2 linked regions of the Stappia indica genome follow. The main gene of each other region encodes a partner of the protein of the gene in region 2 in a complex. Links are inferred from orthologs where the notes say so. Each region holds a gene or a part of one and is shown on either strand. Other genes may lie near its edges.

Region 1 (4,811 bases), 390 kb from region 2 along the record:
CGCGCTCCAGCGCCTCCTCGACGGCGTCGAGAGACTGGCCGGTGTGCTTCACGTAGATCTCGTTGAGCCGCTTCTTGAGGCTCAGGATCTCCTGCGCATGCAGCATGATGTCCGCCGCCGTGCCGCGGAACCCGCCGGACGGCTGGTGCACCATGACCCGCGAGTTCGGCAGCGAGAAGCGGCTGCCCTTGGCACCCGCCGCCAGCAGCAGCGAGCCCATGGAGGCGGCCTGGCCGATGCACAGCGTGGACACTTCCGGACGAACGAACTGCATCGTGTCGTAGATCGCCAGGCCCGACGTCACGTAGCCGCCGGGCGAGTTGATGTAGATGGCGATCTCCTTGGTCGGGTTCTCGGCCTCGAGATAGAGCAGCTGCGCACAGACGAGCGTCGCAAGGTGATCCTCGATCGGTCCGGTCAGGAAGATGATGCGCTCCTTGAGGAGTCGCGAATAGATATCGAACGCGCGCTCGCCCCGGTTCGTCTGCTCGACGACCATCGGCACGAGTGAGTTCACGGCGAAATCGACTGGATCCTTCATGCCTCGTCCATGCTTTGGAGGAACGTTCCCGGGCTGCACCGCTCGCGCGCAGCCGCCTCTTCAATCGGTTTGCCGCTCATCAGCGGCCGGGAACGGTCTCGGTCTCGGTCTTGAGTCGAAAAAAGCGACACCCATTCATAAGGGATGTCGCCTCGTATCGGAAGATAGGTGCTGACGGGTCGTGGACAAGGGTTAAAAAACGCAAGGATCAAGGCTGCCTTCCTCGCGAATCCGGCCCCGGAGGTCATCCGGGGCCGGTCCGTCAAACCGTCATGTCGGGAACGAGGATCAGCCCTCGTCCTCGTCTTCCGCCATCAGCTCGTCCTTGGTGACCGACTTGTCGGTGACCTTGGCCAGCTCGAGGATGTAGTCGACGACCTTCTCCTCGTAGATCGGCGCCTGCAGGCTGGCGAGCGCCGTCGGGTTGCTGCGGTAGAAGTCGAAGACCTGCTTCTCCTGGCCCGGGAACTGGCGAACCTTGTCGTAGAGGGCGCGCTGCACCTCTTCGTCGGTCACCTTGACCTGGTTCTGCTCGCCGACCTCGGAAAGCACCAGGCCGAGACGCACCCGGCGCTCGGCGATCTTGCGATACTCGCCGCGAGCCTCTTCCTCGGTCGTCTCTTCGTCCTCGAAGGACTTGCCGGAGCGCTGCATGTCCTGCTCGACCTGGCGCCACACGCCGTCGAACTCGGACTGCACCAGACGCTCGGGCAGATCGAACGTGTAGACCTCGTCCAGCTTGTCGAGAAGCTGACGCTTCACCTTCTGGCGGGTCATCGCGCCGTACTGGCTCTCGATCTGGCCGCGGATGATCTCCTTCAGCTTGTCGAGACCCTCGAGGCCCAGGCCCTTGGCGAAGTCGTCATCGATCTTCACCTCGCCCGGAGCCTGCACTTCCTTGACGACGATGTCGAAGGTGACGGCCTTGCCGGCCAGGTGCTTGGCCGGATAGTCCTCGGGGAAGGACACCTCGATGACCTTCTCGTCACCGGCCTTCAGACCGGCGAGCTGCTCCTCGAAGCCCGGGATGAACTGCTTGGAGCCGAGCACCAGCTGGCCGTTCTCGTCGGCACCGCCGTCGAACGGCGTGCCGTCCAGCTTGCCGAGATAGCTCATGAGGACGCGGTCGCCCTCTTCGGCCGCGCCGTCCTTGGTCTCGAACGGCTTGTTGCTGTCGGCGATCTGGGCGATCTGCTCGTCGATCTCGGCATCGGAGATCTCGACGACCGGACGCTCGATCTCGACCGTCTTGAAGTCGATCAGCTCGAACTCCGGCAGGATGTCGTAGCTCATCTTGAACGAGATGTCGGCAGATCCCGACAGGATCGCCTCGGCATCGCCGTCCGGCAGATCGATCTCGGGCTGCAGCGCCGGCTTCTCGTTGCGCTCCTCGACCGCCTTGCGGGTGGTCTCGTTCAGGAGCTCATTGAGGATCTCGGCGGTCGCCTGGCGCCCATAGAGGCGCTTCAGGTGCGCAGCCGGCACCTTGCCCGGCCGGAAGCCCTTGATCTTCACCTTGTCCTTGAGGTCGTCAAGGTACGTATCGAGGCGGCTAGCAAGCTCAGACGCCGGAATGACGACTTTCAGTTCGCGTTTCAGCCCCTCGGCCAGCGTTTCGGTTACCTGCATGGTCGTGTGCTTCGTCCTAGATCGAGAACGTCTTTCCGACTGCTCTTGTGATTGTGTGGCCCGGTTGGGCTTGCTTGACCGGATTCGCTGCCAAAACAGGAGTTCATCGCCCAAGGCCTGAGGTGGTGCGGGCGGAGGGACTTGAACCCCCACGGCTTGCGCCACCAGAACCTAAATCTGGCGTGTCTACCAGTTCCACCACGCCCGCGACGTGCCTTAAAGCGCCCGAAGTCAAGGCGCGGCCTCTATAGCACCCCGCCCGGCAGGGTCAAAGAAAAAACGGGCCTCCTGCTCAGGCTGTACAGCGCAATCTGGGATGCGCGCCCAGCCCCGCTCACGCCGTCCCGGAAAAGAACTCCGCCAGCGCCTGGCGCAGAGCCGGCTCAAGATCCTCCGCCGTCAGCGCCGGCCCTGCCAGCACGCCCGCGCGCCCGTGCAGCCACACGCCCGCACAGGCCGCATGGAAGCCGTCCAGCCCCTGCGCCAGCAGGCCGGCGACGATGCCCGACAGCACGTCGCCGGAGCCGGCCGTGGCAAGCCAGGCCGGCGCATTGTCGTTGATCGCCGCGCGCCCGTCCGGCGCTGCGACGACCGTATCCGCCCCCTTCAGAACCACGACAGCCCCGCTGGCCCTTGCTCCGGCTCGCGCCCGGGCAAGCCGCGAGCCCTCGCCGGCACTCTCCCCAAAGAGACGCGCGAACTCCCCGTCATGCGGCGTCAGCACGACATCGCCGGCCCTTGCTCCCGAACGACCCGAGATGGCACCGGCCAGTTCATCGGCCTGTCCGGAAAAGGATGTGATCACGTCGGCATCGAGCAGCACCGCCCGCTCGCCGGAAAGACAGGTCAGCGCAAGCGCCCGCGTCTCGTCCCCGACACCGGCACCCGGCCCCAGCGCAATCGCATTGAGGCGTCGGTCGGCCAACATCTCGGCAAGCCCCTCGCTCCCGCGGAAGGAGCGCACCATCACCGCCGTCAGATGGCTGGCATTGACCAGTGCGGCGGAAGGCGGCGTCGCCACGGTCACGAGCCCGGCTCCGGCCCTGAGCGCAGCACCGGCGGCCAGCCGCGCCGCGCCGGTGGACAGGGCCGGTCCCGACACCACCACCGCATGCCCACGCGCATATTTGTGCCCGTCGAGCCGCGGCGGGTGCAGCCCCGCCCCCCACAGCGCCGGATCGTTGCGCCAGGTCTTCCCCTGCTCGCCGCCGTGCACCTCGCCCAGGACAGAAGCCGGAATACCGATATCGGCGAGCTCCACCCGGCCGGCAAGCAGACGCCCCGGCAACAGCAGGTGGCCCGGTTTCAGGCGGAAGAATGTCACCGTCCGGCTGGCGCGGATTGCCGGCCCCATCGCCTCGCCGCTCGCCCCGTTCACGCCGGAGGGCAGGTCGACGGCCAGCACCGGCAGGCCAGATGCGTTCACCCGCTCGATGGCCTCGCCCGCAATACCCTCGATGGGGCGCGCGAGCCCTGCCCCGAACAGCGCGTCGATCACCACCGACGCCTGACCCGGCACACGGCCCAGTGTGTCCCGCGAAAGGATGCCGGCAGTCAGGCCAGCCGCCTGCATCTCGGAAAAGGCGAGCGCCGCATCACCCGACAACCGGTCGGGATCGCCGAGCAGCAGCAGCTCGACGCGGTAGCCGCGCTGGCGCAGCACCCTCGCGGCAACGAATCCGTCGCCGCCGTTGTTGCCGGGACCGGCCAGCACCAGGACCTGGCCGGAGTGGCCAGCCATGCGGCTGCAGGCATCGGCGACCGCCACCCCTGCGCGCCGCATCAGGTCGATTCCGGGCACCCCGCCGGCGATGGCGAGCGCATCCGCCCGCCCCATCTCGGTCGGCGTCAGGAGTTCGATCAAGCACCACCTCCGGCGATCACAACCGCCTGCGGCTCGGACAGCTCGATCAGGTTGCCGTCGGGATCGCGTATATAAACGGAGCGCAGCGGCGACTGGGCACCGGTGCGCGAAACGGGCCCCTCTTCGATCGTCACGCCCGTCTCCCTGAGCCGCGCAATCGCGGCCTCGAGCGAGGACACGAGAAAGCAGAGGTCGCCCGACCCGGCCGTCGGCTTGCGCGCGGCCGGAGAAAACTCGGCTCCCGCCTTGTGCAGGTTGATCTTCTGCGCGCCGAAATGCAGCGCCCGCCGGCCGCCGCCGAACACCACCTCCTCCATGCCCAGCACGCCGCAATAGAAGCCGACGGTCTCGTCGATATCCGCAACCGTCAGGACCAGGTGGTCGAGCGCCTCGATCCGCATCCGTATCTCCCTGTCGTTCCCAGTCTCGAAATGCGCGGCACGCTCCCGCACGGAACCGCCCGCCCGGGATCGAGTTTCGCCGATTGCCGCAGGCACGCAAGCCGGTTTCGGACGCTCAGGTGCCCGGGACTGCCTGCAGATTGGGCGAAAACGTCAGGATCTAGGCACCGTCGGGCGACCCCCTCACCCCATCAAGGTGGATTTCGCGCCCCCAGATTCGCCTATTTATTGTTCAAGCCGCACAGTATTTAATCACCTCTTCGACGCCGGACCCCGGACAGCCCGGAAAACCCTGCTGGAATTGCCCGATTTGCAGGCTCTTTTTTCGGCAAGCAAACTTGGCATGGGGCATGCTAGTCAGGGGATGGCACAGGCC
Region 2 (14,460 bases):
AGGCGAGATGGCGCCGCACTATCGGGACCAGGCGGATGCTCCGACCGTCTACATCATTGTCGGCCACGCGAGGGAAGGGGATCTCGGCACGCCGGAGGCGGCGATCCCGGTGAACATCCTGCTGCGCGCGGCGGATGAGGACAGCGCCGTGCGCCTGGCGCTCGAGGCGTTGAAGGGGCAGGGGTTTGCGGAAGCCTCCCTCGACCAGATCGGCGTGATCCTGGAGGAGCCGGACGATCCGACCTTCGAGCAGGCCTATGAGGATGCGCTCGCCGGCGAGGTGGCGGTCATCGCCTATCGGGGCTGACCCCTTCAAGGGGAATCGGGAATCGTTCTTCCCGCCGATGCCCCGGCCCGGCGAATCCGGAAAGAGAATCTCCTCGCCTGCGGCGGATCCAGGTTGAGAAAGAGTAAATGCGGGGGCAGCGCGAGGGGGCAAGGCCTGCTCCCATCCGCCGGCCCGGAGGGAGCCCGGCTCGCGGTTCAATCCAGGCACGACGCAATGTTGCGCAAACGTCGATAAAAATATTCCATTTGTTGCGCCAATGCGGCCAAACAGGATAGAAATGTCGTTGCAGCGGCGGCCGAACGGGCGAGGGCGATTTATTCCCCGCCGCACTTGACGCAGGGCCGGCCTAACTGTAGGTTCCGCGCATCCCGAAAGCAGGCGGTAAGCGGCTTTTCGTTCGATGCGCCAAGCGTTGGACACAGGCTGACTTAAACGCTGCTGGGATTACGAGGCGAAAAAATATCGTATGCATGACCGCTTCCGGGTGGTCCTCTCGATTGGCGGCGCCTTTCCCGTTTACCGCGGGAACAGGCGCGATTCCGCATGTCCTGCGGGATCAGCTGGGTCAGAACCCTGGTTCTGGCGTTGCGTCCGCCGCGCCTTTCCGTTCGTTCAAGCGGACGGGTGAGATATTCGCGTTGCGCCTGAGGCGGAACGTAACGGAGTTGGGGCCGGAAACGGTTCCTGAAAGCGCAAAAAGGCCAGCCCCGGGTTGGCACTTTGGAAAGTCAAGGTCTGAGGATCTGCCATGTCACGCCGTCACAAGGCTGAAAAGCGCGAAATCATTCCCGATCCGAAGTTCGGGGACAACGTCGTTACCAAGTTCATGAATTCGATCATGTACGACGGTAAGAAGTCGGCCGCCGAGCGGATCGTCTACGGCGCATTCGACATCATCGAGGGCAAGGTTCGTCAGAACCCCGTCGAGGTGTTCCATGCTGCTCTCGACAACGTCATGCCGCAGGTCGAGGTCCGGTCCCGCCGCGTGGGTGGTGCCACCTATCAGGTTCCGGTCGAGGTCCGTGCGGACCGTCGCCAGGCCCTGGCCATCCGCTGGCTGATCACGGCTGCCCGCAACCGCAACGAGACGACGATGGTCGATCGTCTGTCCGGCGAGCTGCTGGATGCCGCGAACAACCGCGGTTCCGCCGTCAAGAAGCGCGAAGACACGCACCGGATGGCCGAAGCCAACCGCGCGTTCTCGCACTATCGCTGGTAATTCGGACCGGAGAGGCTGACATCATGTCGCGCACTCACAAGATCGAAGACTACCGCAATTTCGGTATCATGGCCCACATCGATGCGGGCAAGACCACGACGACCGAGCGGATTCTCTTCTACACCGGCAAGAGCCACAAGATCGGCGAAGTCCATGACGGCGCCGCCACGATGGACTGGATGGAGCAGGAGCAGGAGCGTGGCATCACGATCACGTCCGCTGCCACCACTGCGTTCTGGAACAACAAGCGCCTGAACATCATCGACACGCCGGGTCACGTCGACTTCACCATCGAGGTGGAGCGTTCCCTGCGCGTGCTCGACGGTGCGGTTGCCCTGCTCGACGCCAATGCCGGTGTCGAGCCGCAGACCGAGACCGTCTGGCGTCAGGCCGACAAGTATCATGTCCCGCGCATGATCTTCGTCAACAAGATGGACAAGCTCGGTGCGGACTTCTACCGCTGCGTCGAGATGATCAAGTCGCGCCTCGGTGCGAAGCCGCTCGTCATGCAGCTCCCGGTGGGCGCCGAGAGCGACTTTGCCGGCGTCGTCGACCTGATCAAGATGAAGGCCCTGATCTGGCGCGACGAGTCGCTCGGCGCTGCCTGGGACGAGGTCGAGATCCCGGCTGACCTGGCCGACAAGGCCCAGGAATACCGCGATCTGATGATCGAGACCGCCGTCGAGGCCGACGAGGCCGCGATGGAGGCCTATCTCGAGGGTGAGGAGCCGACGAATGAGGGCCTGAAGGCGCTCATCCGCAAGGGCACCATCAACAGCGAGTTCGTTCCGGTGTTCTGCGGCTCGGCGTTCAAGAACAAGGGCGTGCAGCCCCTGCTCGACGGCGTCGTCGATTACCTGCCGAGCCCGATCGAGGTTCCGGCGATCAAGGGTATCGATCCCAAGACCGAGGCCGAGACGGTTCGCAAGTCGGGCGACGAAGAGCCGCTCTCCATGCTGGCCTTCAAGATCGCCAACGATCCGTTCGTCGGTTCGCTGACCTTCTGCCGCATCTACTCCGGCGTCCTGAACAAGGGCGTGTCTCTCCAGAACACGGTGAAGGAGAAGAAGGAGCGCGTCGGCCGCATGATGCAGATGCACGCGAATTCGCGTGAGGACATCGACGTGGCTTACGCTGGCGACATCGTTGCCATCGCCGGCCTGAAGGACACGACCACCGGCGATACGCTGTGCGACCCGCTGAAGCCGGTCATCCTGGAGCGCATGGAGTTCCCGGATCCGGTCATCGAGATCGCCGTCGAGCCGAAGACCAAGGGCGACCAGGAGAAGATGGGCCTCGCGCTCAATCGTCTGGCTGCCGAGGATCCGTCCTTCCGCGTCAAGACCGACGAAGAGTCCGGCCAGACGATCATCGCCGGCATGGGCGAGCTTCATCTCGACATCATCGTCGACCGCATGAAGCGCGAGTTCAAGGTCGAGGCGAACATCGGTGCGCCGCAGGTTGCCTACCGCGAGACGATCACCCGTCAGGCGGAAGTCGACTACACCCACAAGAAGCAGACCGGCGGTACGGGCCAGTTCGCCCGCATCAAGCTGGTCATCGAGCCGAACGAGGCCGGTGCCGGCTACGCGTTCCAGAGCACGATCGTGGGTGGTTCGGTCCCGAAGGAGTACATCCCGGGCGTCACCAAGGGTATCGAGAGCGTCATGTCCTCGGGCCCGCTGGCAGGCTTCCCGATGGTCGACATCAAGGCCACCCTCATCGACGGTGCCTACCACGACGTCGACTCCTCGGTCCTGGCGTTCGAGATCGCGGCACGTGCCGGTTTCCGTGAGGCCATTCAGAAGGCCGCGCCGAAGCTGCTCGAGCCGATCATGAAGGTCGAGGTGGTGACGCCGGAAGACTACATGGGCGACGTCATCGGCGATCTGAACTCCCGTCGTGGCCAGATCACCGGCACCGAGAATCGCGGTGTCGTCACCGCGGTGAACGCGATGGTGCCGCTGGCCAACATGTTCGGTTACGTCAACAACCTGCGCTCGATGTCGCAGGGACGTGCCCAGTACTCGATGGTGTTCGACCACTACGAGCAGGTTCCGCAGGCTGTCGCGCAGGAAGTTCAGGCCAAGTACGCCTGATTGCCGTCAACGCCACATCAACTGAATAACGAAGGTACGGAGAAATCCGATGGCGAAAGCAAAGTTTGAGCGGACGAAGCCGCACGTGAACATTGGCACGATCGGCCACGTCGACCATGGCAAGACGACGCTGACGGCGGCGATCACGAAGTTCTTCGGCGAGTTCAAGGCGTACGACATGATCGACGCGGCTCCCGAGGAGCGTGCACGCGGCATCACGATCTCGACGGCTCACGTTGAGTACGAGACGGAAGCGCGTCACTACGCCCACGTGGACTGCCCGGGTCACGCCGACTACGTGAAGAACATGATCACGGGTGCGGCGCAGATGGACGGCGCGATCCTGGTCTGCTCGGCGGCCGACGGCCCGATGCCGCAGACCCGCGAGCACATCCTTCTGGCCCGTCAGGTCGGCGTTCCGGCTCTGGTGGTGTTCCTGAACAAGGTCGACCAGGTCGACGACGCGGAGCTGCTCGAGCTGGTCGAGATGGAAGTGCGCGAGCTGCTTTCGTCCTACGAGTTCCCGGGCGACGACATTCCGATCGTTGCCGGTTCGGCTCTTGCCGCCCTTGAGGGCCGCGACGAGGCGATCGGCGAGACGAAGATCCGCGAGCTTATGGCTGCGGTCGACGACTACATCCCGACGCCGGAGCGTCCGGTCGACATGCCGTTCCTGATGCCGATCGAGGACGTGTTCTCGATCTCGGGCCGCGGCACGGTGGTGACCGGCCGCGTCGAGCGCGGCATCGTGAAGGTGGGCGAGGAAGTCGAGATCGTCGGCATCCGCGACACCAAGAAGACGACGGTTACCGGCGTCGAGATGTTCCGCAAGCTTCTGGACCAGGGCCAGGCCGGCGACAACATCGGCGCTCTGATCCGCGGCGTCGGCCGCGAGGACGTGGAGCGCGGCCAGGTGCTGTGCAAGCCGGGTTCGGTGACGCCGCACACGAAGTTCAAGGCCGAGGCCTACATCCTGACGAAGGAAGAGGGTGGTCGCCACACTCCGTTCTTCACCAACTACCGTCCGCAGTTCTACTTCCGCACGACGGACGTGACGGGCGTGGTGACGCTGCCGGAAGGCACGGAGATGGTGATGCCGGGCGACAACGTGTCGGTCGAGGTTGAGCTGATCGTGCCGATCGCGATGGAAGAGGGTCTGCGCTTCGCTATCCGCGAGGGCGGCCGTACCGTCGGCGCCGGCGTCGTCGCCTCCATCATCAAGTAACCAACATGGCGGAACGGGTGATCCGTTCCGCCGTCCCGCTCGGGGATTGAGAGATGAACGGTCAGAACATTCGGATCCGTCTCAAGGCGTTCGACCATCGGGTTCTCGATGCGTCGACCCGTGAGATCGTCAACACGGCGAAACGGACCGGTGCACAAGTGCGCGGCCCCGTGCCGCTGCCCACGCGGATCGAGAAGTACACTGTGCTTCGTGGTCCGCATATCGACAAGAAAAGCCGTGATCAGTTCGAGATGCGCACTCACAAGCGTCTCCTCGACATCGTTGATCCGACGCCGCAGACCGTGGACGCGCTCATGAAGCTCGACCTTGCGGCCGGTGTCGACGTCGAGATCAAGCTGTAAGGCGCTCACAAGGGGACACGCCGATGCGTTCTGGAGTGATCGCACAGAAGGTGGGTATGACTCGCATCTATAACGATGCGGGTGAGCATGTGCCGGTGACGGTGCTGAAGCTCGAAAACTGTCAGGTTGTTGCCCACCGGACGGAAGAGAAGAATGGCTATGTCGCGCTGCAGGTCGGCGCCGGTCTGGCCAAGGTGAAGAATACGTCGAAGGCCATGCGCGGACATTTCGCCGTTGCCAGCGTCGAGCCGAAGCGCAAGCTTGCCGAGTTCCGCGTCTCCTCGGAGAACGTGATCGAGGTGGGTGCGGAGATCACGGCCGACCACTTCGTCGAGGGGCAGTTCGTGGACGTCACGGGCACCTCGATCGGCAAGGGCTTCGCCGGTGCCATGAAGCGTCACAACTTCGGTGGTCTGCGCGCCTCTCACGGCGTGTCGATCTCGCACCGTTCGCATGGTTCGATCGGTCAGTGCCAGGATCCGGGCAAGGTCTTCAAGGGTAAGAAGATGGCCGGACACATGGGCGCCGAGCAGGTGACCACGCAGAACCTGAAGATCGTCCGCACCGATCCGGAGCGCGGCCTGATCATGATCCAGGGCGCAGTCCCGGGGTCGAAGGGTGGCTGGATCGTGGTTCGCGACGCCGTCAAGAAGGCCCTGCCGGATGGCGTGCCGATGCCGGGCGCGTTCCGTGCTTCCGCGGCCGAGGCTGCGGTCGAGAAGGAGAGCGAGTGATGGAACTTGAGGTGAAGACCCTGGACGGGGCCGCCGCCGGTTCGATCACGGTGTCGGACGAGATCTTCGGTCTCGATCCGCGCACCGACCTGATCCACCGCGTCGTGCGTTGGCAGCTCGCCAAGCGCCAGGCCGGTACTCACAAGGCCCAGCAGCGCTCGGAAGTCTCCGGCTCGACGAAGAAGTTCGTCCGCCAGAAGGGTTCCGGCGGCGCGCGTCACGGCAACAAGAAGGCCCCGCAGTTCCGCGGCGGTGGTAAGGCTCACGGCCCGGTCGTGCGCAGCCACGCTCACGACCTGCCGAAGAAGGTTCGCGCCCTCGGCCTGCGTCACGCCCTTTCGGCGAAGTTCAAGGCCGACGGCCTGATCATCGTCGACGTGGTGAGCGCCGAGGAGGCCAAGACCAAGGCTCTGGCCGCGCGTCTGGCGAACCTGGGCCTGAGCAATGCGCTCGTCGTGGACGGCAGCGAGATCGATGCGAACTTCCGCCTCGCCTCGCGCAACATCCCGGCGATCGACCTGCTGCCCGTCGAAGGCCTGAATGTCTATGACATCCTGCGTCGTGAGAAGCTGGTGCTGACCAAGTCGGCGGTGACGGCTCTCGAGGAGCGGTTCAAATGACCAACCTGAAGCACTACGACACGGTCGTTTCCCCGGTGATTACCGAGAAGGCGACCTTCGCTTCGGAGCAGAACAAGGTCGTGTTCAACGTCTCCCCGACGGCGACCAAGCCCGAGATCAAGGCGGCAGTCGAGGCGCTGTTCGGCGTCAAGGTCACGGCAGTGAACACCCTGGTCCGCAAGGGCAAGGCGAAGCGCTTCCGCGGCCGTCTCGGCCAGCAGTCCGACGTCAAGAAGGCGGTCGTGACGCTTGCCGATGGCCAGTCCATCGACGTCACCACCGGACTCTGAGGGCGGAGAAGGAAAGATGGCACTCAAGACCTTTAACCCGACGTCGCCCGGTCGTCGCCAGCTGGTGATGGTCGACCGCTCGTCCCTGTACAAGGGCAAGCCGGTCAAGACGCTCACGGAAGGCCTGTCGAAGACGGGTGGCCGCAACAACCTCGGCCGTACGACGTCGCCGAATCGCGGTGGCGGCCACAAGCGCCGTTACCGTCTGATCGACTTCAAGCGGACCAAGGCCGACATGTTCGCGACCGTCGAGCGGATCGAATACGATCCGAACCGGACGGCCTTCATCGCTCTCATCAAGTATGAGGACGGTGAGCTTGCCTACATCCTGGCGCCGCAGCGCCTGGCCGTTGGCGACAAGGTCGTGTCCGGCAAGCTCGTCGACGTGAAGCCGGGCAATGCGATGCCGCTGGCCTCGATCCCGGTCGGCACGATCGTGCACAATGTCGAGCTGAAGCCGGGCAAGGGCGGCCAGGTGGCCCGTTCCGCCGGTGCGTATGCCCAGATCGTCGGCCGTGACCAGGGTTACACCACGGTCCGCCTGCAGTCTGGCGAGCAGCGCCGCATTCTCGGCACCTGCATGGCCTCGATCGGCGCCGTGTCCAACCAGGACCATGGCAACATCAACCTCGGCAAGGCGGGTCGTTCTCGCTGGATGGGTCGTCGCCCGCATGTTCGCGGTGTCGCGATGAACCCGGTCGACCACCCGCATGGTGGTGGTGAGGGCCGTACCTCGGGTGGCCGTCATCCGGTTACCCCGTGGGGCAAGCCGACCAAGGGCAAGCGCACGCGTCGCAACAAGGCCACGGACAAGTTCATCGTCCGCAGCCGCCACGCGCGCAAGAAGTAAGAGGGGCCTGGAATGGCACGTTCTGTTTGGAAAGGCCCGTTCGTCGACGGCTTTCTGCTGAAGAAGGCAGATAAGGTCCGCGCCTCGGGTCGCAACGAAATCATCAAGATGTGGAGCCGGCGCTCGACCATCCTGCCGCAGTTCGTGGGTCTCACCTTCGGCGTCTACAATGGTCAGAAGCACGTTCCGGTTCTGGTGTCCGAGGACATGATCGGTCACAAGTTCGGCGAGTTCTCGCCGACCCGGACCTATTACGGCCACGGCGCTGACAAGAAGGCGAAGAGGAAGTAACGATGGGCAAGCCGAAGGGCGGGCGCGCGCTCGCCGATAACGAGGCGAAGTCGGTCGCCCGGATGCTGCGGGTCTCCCCGCGCAAGCTCAACCTCGTCGCGGCAACGATCCGCGGCAAGAAGGTCGAGAAGGCGCTCGCCGACCTCACCTTCTCGCGCAAGCGGATCTCCGACGACGTCAAGAAGGCGTTGATGTCGGCGATCGCGAATGCCGAGAACAACCACGATCTCGACGTCGACAGCCTTGTCGTGGCCGAAGCCCACGTGGGCAAGGCGTTCGTGATCAAGCGGTTCCAGGCGCGTGCTCGTGGCCGTGTGGGTCGGATCGAGAAGCCGTTTTCGAACCTGACCATCGTCGTCCGCGAAGTCGAGGAGACTGCCTGATGGGACACAAAGTTAACCCGATCGGTCTGCGTCTTGGCATCAACCGCACCTGGGATTCGCGCTGGTATGCGGACAAGGGCGAGTATGGCAAGCTGCTGCACGAGGATTTCCGCATCCGCGAGTATATCCTCAAGGCCCTGAAGCAGGCGGCCGTTTCCAAGGTCGTCGTCGAGCGTCCGCACCGCAAGTGCCGCGTCACCGTTCATTCCGGTCGTCCCGGCGTGATCATCGGCAAGAAGGGCGCGGACATCGAGAAGCTGCGCAAGGCTCTCTCGGACATGACCTCGTCGGACGTGCACATCAACATCGTTGAAGTGCGCAAGCCGGAAGTCGACGCCCAGTTGGTCGCCGACTCGATCTCGCAGCAGCTGGAGCGCCGCGTGGCGTTCCGCCGCGCCATGAAGCGCGCCGTGCAGTCGGCGATGCGCATGGGCGCCCAGGGCATCCGCATCAACTGCGGTGGCCGTCTGGGTGGCGCGGAAATCGCGCGTACCGAATGGTACCGCGAAGGCCGCGTGCCGCTGCACACGCTGCGCGCCGACATCGACTATGGCGTGTCCACGGCGCACACCGCCTACGGCACGTGCGGCGTCAAGGTCTGGATCTTCAAGGGCGAAATCCTTGAGCACGATCCGATGGCCTCGGAGCGCCGTGCGGTTGAGGGCGACGGAACGAACCAGGGCGGCGGACGCCGCGAGCGCGAGCGCGGCCGCGCCGCCTAACGGCGCCGGTCGGTCTTGGACAGAAGCAAAGAGCGAGAGAAGAGATGCTGCAACCGAAGCGAACGAAGTTCCGCAAGCAGCACAAGGGCCGGATCCACGGCACCGCCAAGGGCGGTACGGATCTCAACTTCGGCGCCTTCGGCCTGAAGGCCGTCGAGCCGGAGCGGGTGACCGCGCGCCAGATCGAGGCGGCCCGTCGTGCCATGACCCGTCACATGAAGCGTGCGGGTCGTGTTTGGATCAGGATCTTCCCGGACGTGCCGGTTTCGTCGAAGCCGACCGAGGTCCGCATGGGTAAGGGTAAGGGTTCGCCGGACTATTGGGCCTGCAAGGTCAAGCCCGGTCGGATCATGTTCGAAATCGACGGCGTGCCGGAAGATACGGCACGTGAGGCGATGCGCCTTGCGGCAGCCAAGCTGCCGATCAAGTGCCGCTTCGTCCAGCGTATCGCCGACTGAGGCGCGACCAGGAGACTAGTGCCATGAAGGCGACAGACGTTCGGGCAAAGACCATGGACGAGCTGGGAACGGAGCTCGAGAGCCTGAAGAAGGAGCAGTTCAATCTGCGCTTCCAGCGGGCTACCGGCCAGCTTGAGAACACGGCGCGGGTCCGCCAGGTGCGCCGCGACATCGCCCGCATCCAGACGATCATGCGCGAGAAGCGCGTGGCGACAAGCGCGTAAGGAGATCGAAATGCCGAAACGCGTTCTGCAGGGTGTCGTTGTCAGCGACGCCAACGAAAAGACGGTGACGGTTCGTGTGGAGCGCCGCTTCACGCATCCGCTCTACAAGAAGACCGTTCGTCGCTCGAAGAAGTATCGGGCGCACGACGAGACCAACGCGCACAAGGTCGGGGACACCGTCCTCATCCAGGAATGCGCGCCGATCTCGAAGACCAAAACCTGGACCGTTGTCGAAGGGTCGACCGCGGACTGACGTGATTTCCGGCGCCCGGTGACGGGCGCGGTGAAAGAAGAATAAGGCGGCCAGTCATGATTCAGATGCAAACAAACCTCGACGTGGCGGATAATTCCGGCGCCCGTCGTGTCATGTGCATCAAGGTGCTCGGCGGCTCGAAGCGGAAATATGCCAGCGTCGGCGACATCATCGTCGTCAGCGTCAAGGAGGCCAATCCGCGCGGCCGCGTCAAGAAGGGCGACGTGATGAAAGCGGTCGTTGTGCGCACGGCGAAGGATATCCGCCGGCCCGACGGCTCCGTGATCCGGTTCGACCGCAATGCGGCCGTGCTGGTCAACAACAACAAGGAACCGATCGGGACCCGTATCTTCGGCCCGGTTCCGCGTGAACTGCGTGCGAAGAACCACATGAAGGTGATCTCGCTCGCGCCGGAGGTTTTGTAATGGCCGCCAAGATCAAGAAGGGCGACACTGTCGTCGTGCTTACCGGTCGTGACAAGGGCAAGACCGGTGAAATCGTCCGCATGCTGCCGGACGATAACAAGGCTGTGGTGCGTGGCGTGAATGTGGTTCGTCGCCACCAGCGCCAGACCGCCCAGTCGGAAGGTGGCATCGTTTCGAAGGAGCTGCCGGTTCACGTGTCGAACCTGGCGCTTGCCGACCCCAAGGATGGCAAGCCGACGCGCGTCGGGTTCCAGATCAAGGAAGACGGCACCAAGGTGCGCGTGGCCAAGCGTTCGGGGGATCTGATCGATGGCTGAGACCAAGACCGCTCCGCGGCTGAAGACGGAATATCTGGAAAAGATCCGTCCGGCGCTGCAGGAGAAGTTCAACTACAAGAACCCGATGCAGATCCCGTCGCTCGAGAAGATCGTTCTCAACATGGGCGTCGGCGAAGCAGTCGCGGACAGCAAGAAGGCGAAGATCGCCGCCGACGACCTGGCGATGATCGCCGGTCAGAAGCCGGTGATCACCCGCGCTCGCACGTCCATCGCCACCTTCAAGGTGCGCGAGGGCATGCCGCTCGGTGCCAAGGTCACGCTGCGTGGCGAGCGCATGTACGAGTTCCTGGACCGCCTGATCACCATCGCGCTGCCGCGCGTTCGTGACTTCCGCGGTCTGAACGCGAAGAGCTTCGACGGACGTGGCAACTATGCCATGGGCATCAAAGAGCACATCGTGTTCCCGGAAATCAATTACGACAAGGTCGACCAGATCTGGGGCCTTGACGTGATCGTGTGCACGTCCGCGGACAATGATGACGAGGCGCGCGAGCTTCTGCGCGCGTTCAACTTCCCGTTCCGTAAGTAAACGGGAAAGAACGAGGACAGACGATGGCGAAGAAGAGCGCGATCGAGAAGAACAAGCGGCGCGAGCGGCTCGTTAAGAAGTACGCCGAGAAGCGTGCGGAACTGAAGGCTGCGGCGAAGGACGAAGGTCTCTCGCTCGAGGAGCGTTACGCAGCGCGCCTCAAGCTTGCCAAGCTGCCGCGCAACTCCGCGGAGATTCGCGTGCGCAACCGGTGCGAAGTCACCGGTCGTCCGCGCGGCTACTACCGCAAGCTGAAGATGTCGCGCGTTGCGCTTCGCGAGCTGGGCTCCAAGGGTTTGGTCCCGGGCCTCGTGAAGTCGAGCTGGTAAGGAGACGGTCCGATGGCGATTTCTGATCCCTTGGGCGATATGCTCACCCGGATCCGCAATGCTCAGATGCGGCGCAAGAGCAAGGTCTCGACGCCGGCATCGAAGCTGCGCGAACATGTGCTCGACGTTTTGGTCGCGGAAGGGTATATCCGCGGCTACTCGATGGTCGAGTACGAGGGCGGCAAGTCCGAGCTCGAGATCGAGCTGAAGTATTTCGACGGCGAACCGGTGATCCGCTCGATCGAGCGTGTCTCGAAGCCGGGTCGGCGGGTGTATTCTTCGGTGAAGAATATCCCGCGCGTCGCAAACGGTCTGGGTGTCTCGATCCTGTCCACGCCGCGTGGCGTGATGGCGGATCACGATGCCCGTGAGCAGAACGTGGGTGGCGAGGTTCTCTGCCGCATCTTCTGATGCGGCAGTCCTTGCCAGGCAATTGAACTGGACAGGTTGGTCATATGTCTCGAATTGGCAAGAAGCCAGTCCCCGTGCCGAGCGGGGTAACGGCAACGATCAACGGCCAGATGGTCGAGGTGAAAGGCCCGAAAGGACAGCTGTCCTTCGTGCTCAACAGCCTCGTTCTGGCCGAAATGAACGACGATGGTATCTCGATCACCATGCGTGAGGACAGCAAGCCTGCCCGCGCCATGTGGGGCATGTCCCGCACGATGGTCGAGAACCTGGTGACGGGCGTCAGCAAGGGCTTCGAGAAGAAGCTCGAGATCACCGGCGTCGGTTACCGCGCACAGGTGCAGGGCAAGAACCTGCAGCTCGCGCTCGGTTTTTCCCATGACGTGGTCTATGCGATGCCCGAGGGCATCGAGGCCGCTTGCCCGAAGCCGACGGAGATCATCATCACCGGCATCGACAAGCAGCGCGTTGGCCAGGTAGCTGCGGAAATCCGCAAGTACCGGCCGCCGGAGCCCTACAAGGGCAAGGGCATCCGCTATGCGGGCGAGTTCATCGTCCGTAAGGAAGGCAAGAAGAAGTAACGGACCGGATCATGGCGAAGACAAACAATGGCTTCGAACGTCGCCGCGACCGCGTCCGTCGTTCGATCAAGAAGGTTATGAACGGCCGTCCGCGTCTGTCGGTGCACCGTTCGTCCAAGCAGATCTATGCTCAGATCATCGACGACGTTCAGGGTTGCACCCTGGCGTCCGCCTCGACGATCGAGAAGGATCTTCGTGGCACGCTGAAGACCGGCGGCAACATCTCGGCTGCGGCCGAGGTCGGCAAGCTCATCGCAGAGCGTGCCAAGGCTGCTGGCGTCACCCAGGTCGTGTTCGACCGTGGCGGCTACATGTACCACGGGCGCGTGAAGGCTCTGGCCGACGCCGCGCGCGAGGGCGGACTGGAATTCTGATCGTCGTCAAGACGCTCACAGACAAACGGAAGCGAATATTATGGCGAGACAGGATACACGGGAGCGCGGTGGCGATCGCGCCGAGCGCGACAGCGAGTTTGTCGACAAGCTCGTGCACATCAATCGCGTCGCCAAGGTTGTGAAGGGCGGACGTCGCTTCGGCTTTGCCGCACTCGTCGTGGTCGGCGACCAGAAGGGCCGCGTCGGCTTCGGTCACGGCAAGGCGCGTGAGGTGCCGGAGGCGATCCGCAAGGCGACCGAGGCTGCCAAGCGCTCGATGATCCGCGTCGCTCTGCGCGAGGGTCGTACCCTGCATCACGACGTCAACGGTCGCCACGGCGCCGGCAAGGTCGTGCTGCGTGCGGCTCCGGCCGGTACCGGCATCATCGCCGGCGGCCCGATGCGCGCCGTGTTCGAGACGCTCGGCGTCCAGGACGTGGTGGCGAAGTCGCTCGGTTCGGCAAACCCCTACAACATGGTGCGCGCCACCTTCGAGGCCCTCAAGCAGGAGGACAGCCCGCGTTCGGTTGCTGCCCGCCGCGGCCTCAAGGTTTCGCAGATCCAGTCGCGTCGCCGCGACATCGACGACAGCGTACCGGCCGCCGAGGCTTGAACCCGGCAGTTGCCGACCCCAGCTTGAGAAAGGCTTGGTTCCATGGCGAACGAAAAGACCGTCACGGTCGAGCAGGTGGGTAGCCCGATCCGGCGCCCGAAGGACCAGCGGGCAACGCTCGTCGGTCTCGGTCTGAACAAGATGCACCGCCGCTCGACGCTGAAGGATACCCCGGAAGTGCGTGGCATGATCCGGAAGGTTCAGCATCTCGTTCGCGTCGTCGAAGACGCGTAACGGATGCGGGGAGACATACGATGAAACTGAATGAACTCCGGGACAATCCGGGTGCCACCAAGGACCGCATGCGCGTCGGCCGTGGCATTGGTTCGGGCAAGGGCAAGACCGGCGGCCGTGGCGTCAAGGGTCAGAAGTCCCGCTCGGGCGTCGCGATCAAGGGCTTCGAGGGCGGCCAGATGCCGCTGCATCGTCGCCTGCCGAAGCGCGGCTTCACCAACATCTTCGCAAAGTCGTTCAACGCGGTCTCGCTTGGCCGTGTCCAGATTGCGATCGATGCTGGCAAGCTCGACGCTTCCCAGACGGTGACCGCCGAGGCCCTCAAGGCCGCTGGCGTCATCCGCCGCGTCAAGGACGGCGTCCGCCTGCTCTCCGATGGTGAGCTGAAGGCGGGTGTGACCTTCGAGGTCGCCGGTGCCTCCAAGAACGCGCTTGCCGCGGTCGAGAAGGCCGGTGGCAAGGTCACGATTATCGGAGCCCAGGCTGAATAAGCCTGGGTTTTCCCACGTCAGATTGCTCGAGAATTGACCGGAGCCCGGAATGGCATCTGCTGCCGAACAGCTAGCGGCTAATCTGAACTTTTCAGCTTTCGCCAAAGCCGAGGAATTGA

Evidence for each region.
Region 1: the proteins of rpsG (region 2) and tig are in contact, whole or in part, in a crystal structure (PDB 3GTY), measured with the Thermotoga maritima proteins. The link is inferred for Stappia indica from one-to-one orthologs. Residues at the interface, in WP_004081843.1 of Thermotoga maritima: Lys34, Lys52, Lys55, Glu59, Arg62, Gln63, Glu66, Asn67, Lys69, Val71, Arg95, Ala109, Lys110, Lys111, Gly112, Arg113, Pro114, Glu117, Glu121, Ile124, Ala125, Tyr127, Asn128, Asn129, Thr130, Gly131, Lys135, Asp139, Arg142, Met143; in WP_004081061.1 of Thermotoga maritima: Glu122, Val124, Val129, Leu130, Tyr133, Glu188, Gly259, Ile262, Tyr263, Glu266, Ser270, Glu273, Gln274, Glu277, Arg308, Gln311, Ile312, Ser315, Tyr316, Glu325, Arg329, Arg336, Leu363, Phe366, Trp367, Arg373, Leu377, Arg381, Leu384, Glu387.

The regions. Positions count from the first base shown.
Region 1 is NZ_CP046908.1:632,985-637,795, forward strand. What follows is about bases 1-2,956. They hold tig (trigger factor), read right to left. Parts: upstream 2,171-2,956; coding sequence 830-2,170; downstream 1-829. Other genes in these bases: GH266_RS02910 (ATP-dependent Clp protease proteolytic subunit), read right to left, coding at 1-541; GH266_RS02925 (NAD(P)H-hydrate dehydratase), read right to left, coding at 2,505-2,956. In the rest of the region: more of GH266_RS02925, read right to left, coding at 2,957-4,031; GH266_RS02930 (VOC family protein), read right to left, coding at 4,031-4,435. UniProt on the Bacillus subtilis protein: Involved in protein export. Acts as a chaperone by maintaining the newly synthesized protein in an open conformation. Functions as a peptidyl-prolyl cis-trans isomerase.
Region 2 is NZ_CP046908.1:1,010,955-1,025,414, reverse strand. Bases 63-2,772 are described here. They hold rpsG (30S ribosomal protein S7), read left to right. Parts: upstream 63-1,037; coding sequence 1,038-1,508; downstream 1,509-2,772. Other genes in these bases: fusA (elongation factor G), read left to right, coding at 1,532-2,772; GH266_RS04840 (regulator), read left to right, coding at 63-307. Outside these bases: more of GH266_RS04840, read left to right, coding at 8-62; more of fusA, read left to right, coding at 2,773-3,607; tuf (elongation factor Tu), read left to right, coding at 3,657-4,832; rpsJ (30S ribosomal protein S10), read left to right, coding at 4,886-5,194; rplC (50S ribosomal protein L3), read left to right, coding at 5,218-5,928; rplD (50S ribosomal protein L4), read left to right, coding at 5,928-6,548; GH266_RS04805 (50S ribosomal protein L23), read left to right, coding at 6,545-6,838; rplB (50S ribosomal protein L2), read left to right, coding at 6,855-7,688; rpsS (30S ribosomal protein S19), read left to right, coding at 7,701-7,979; rplV (50S ribosomal protein L22), read left to right, coding at 7,982-8,362; rpsC (30S ribosomal protein S3), read left to right, coding at 8,362-9,084; rplP (50S ribosomal protein L16), read left to right, coding at 9,129-9,542; rpmC (50S ribosomal protein L29), read left to right, coding at 9,566-9,766; rpsQ (30S ribosomal protein S17), read left to right, coding at 9,777-10,019; rplN (50S ribosomal protein L14), read left to right, coding at 10,076-10,444; rplX (50S ribosomal protein L24), read left to right, coding at 10,444-10,761; and 9 more genes.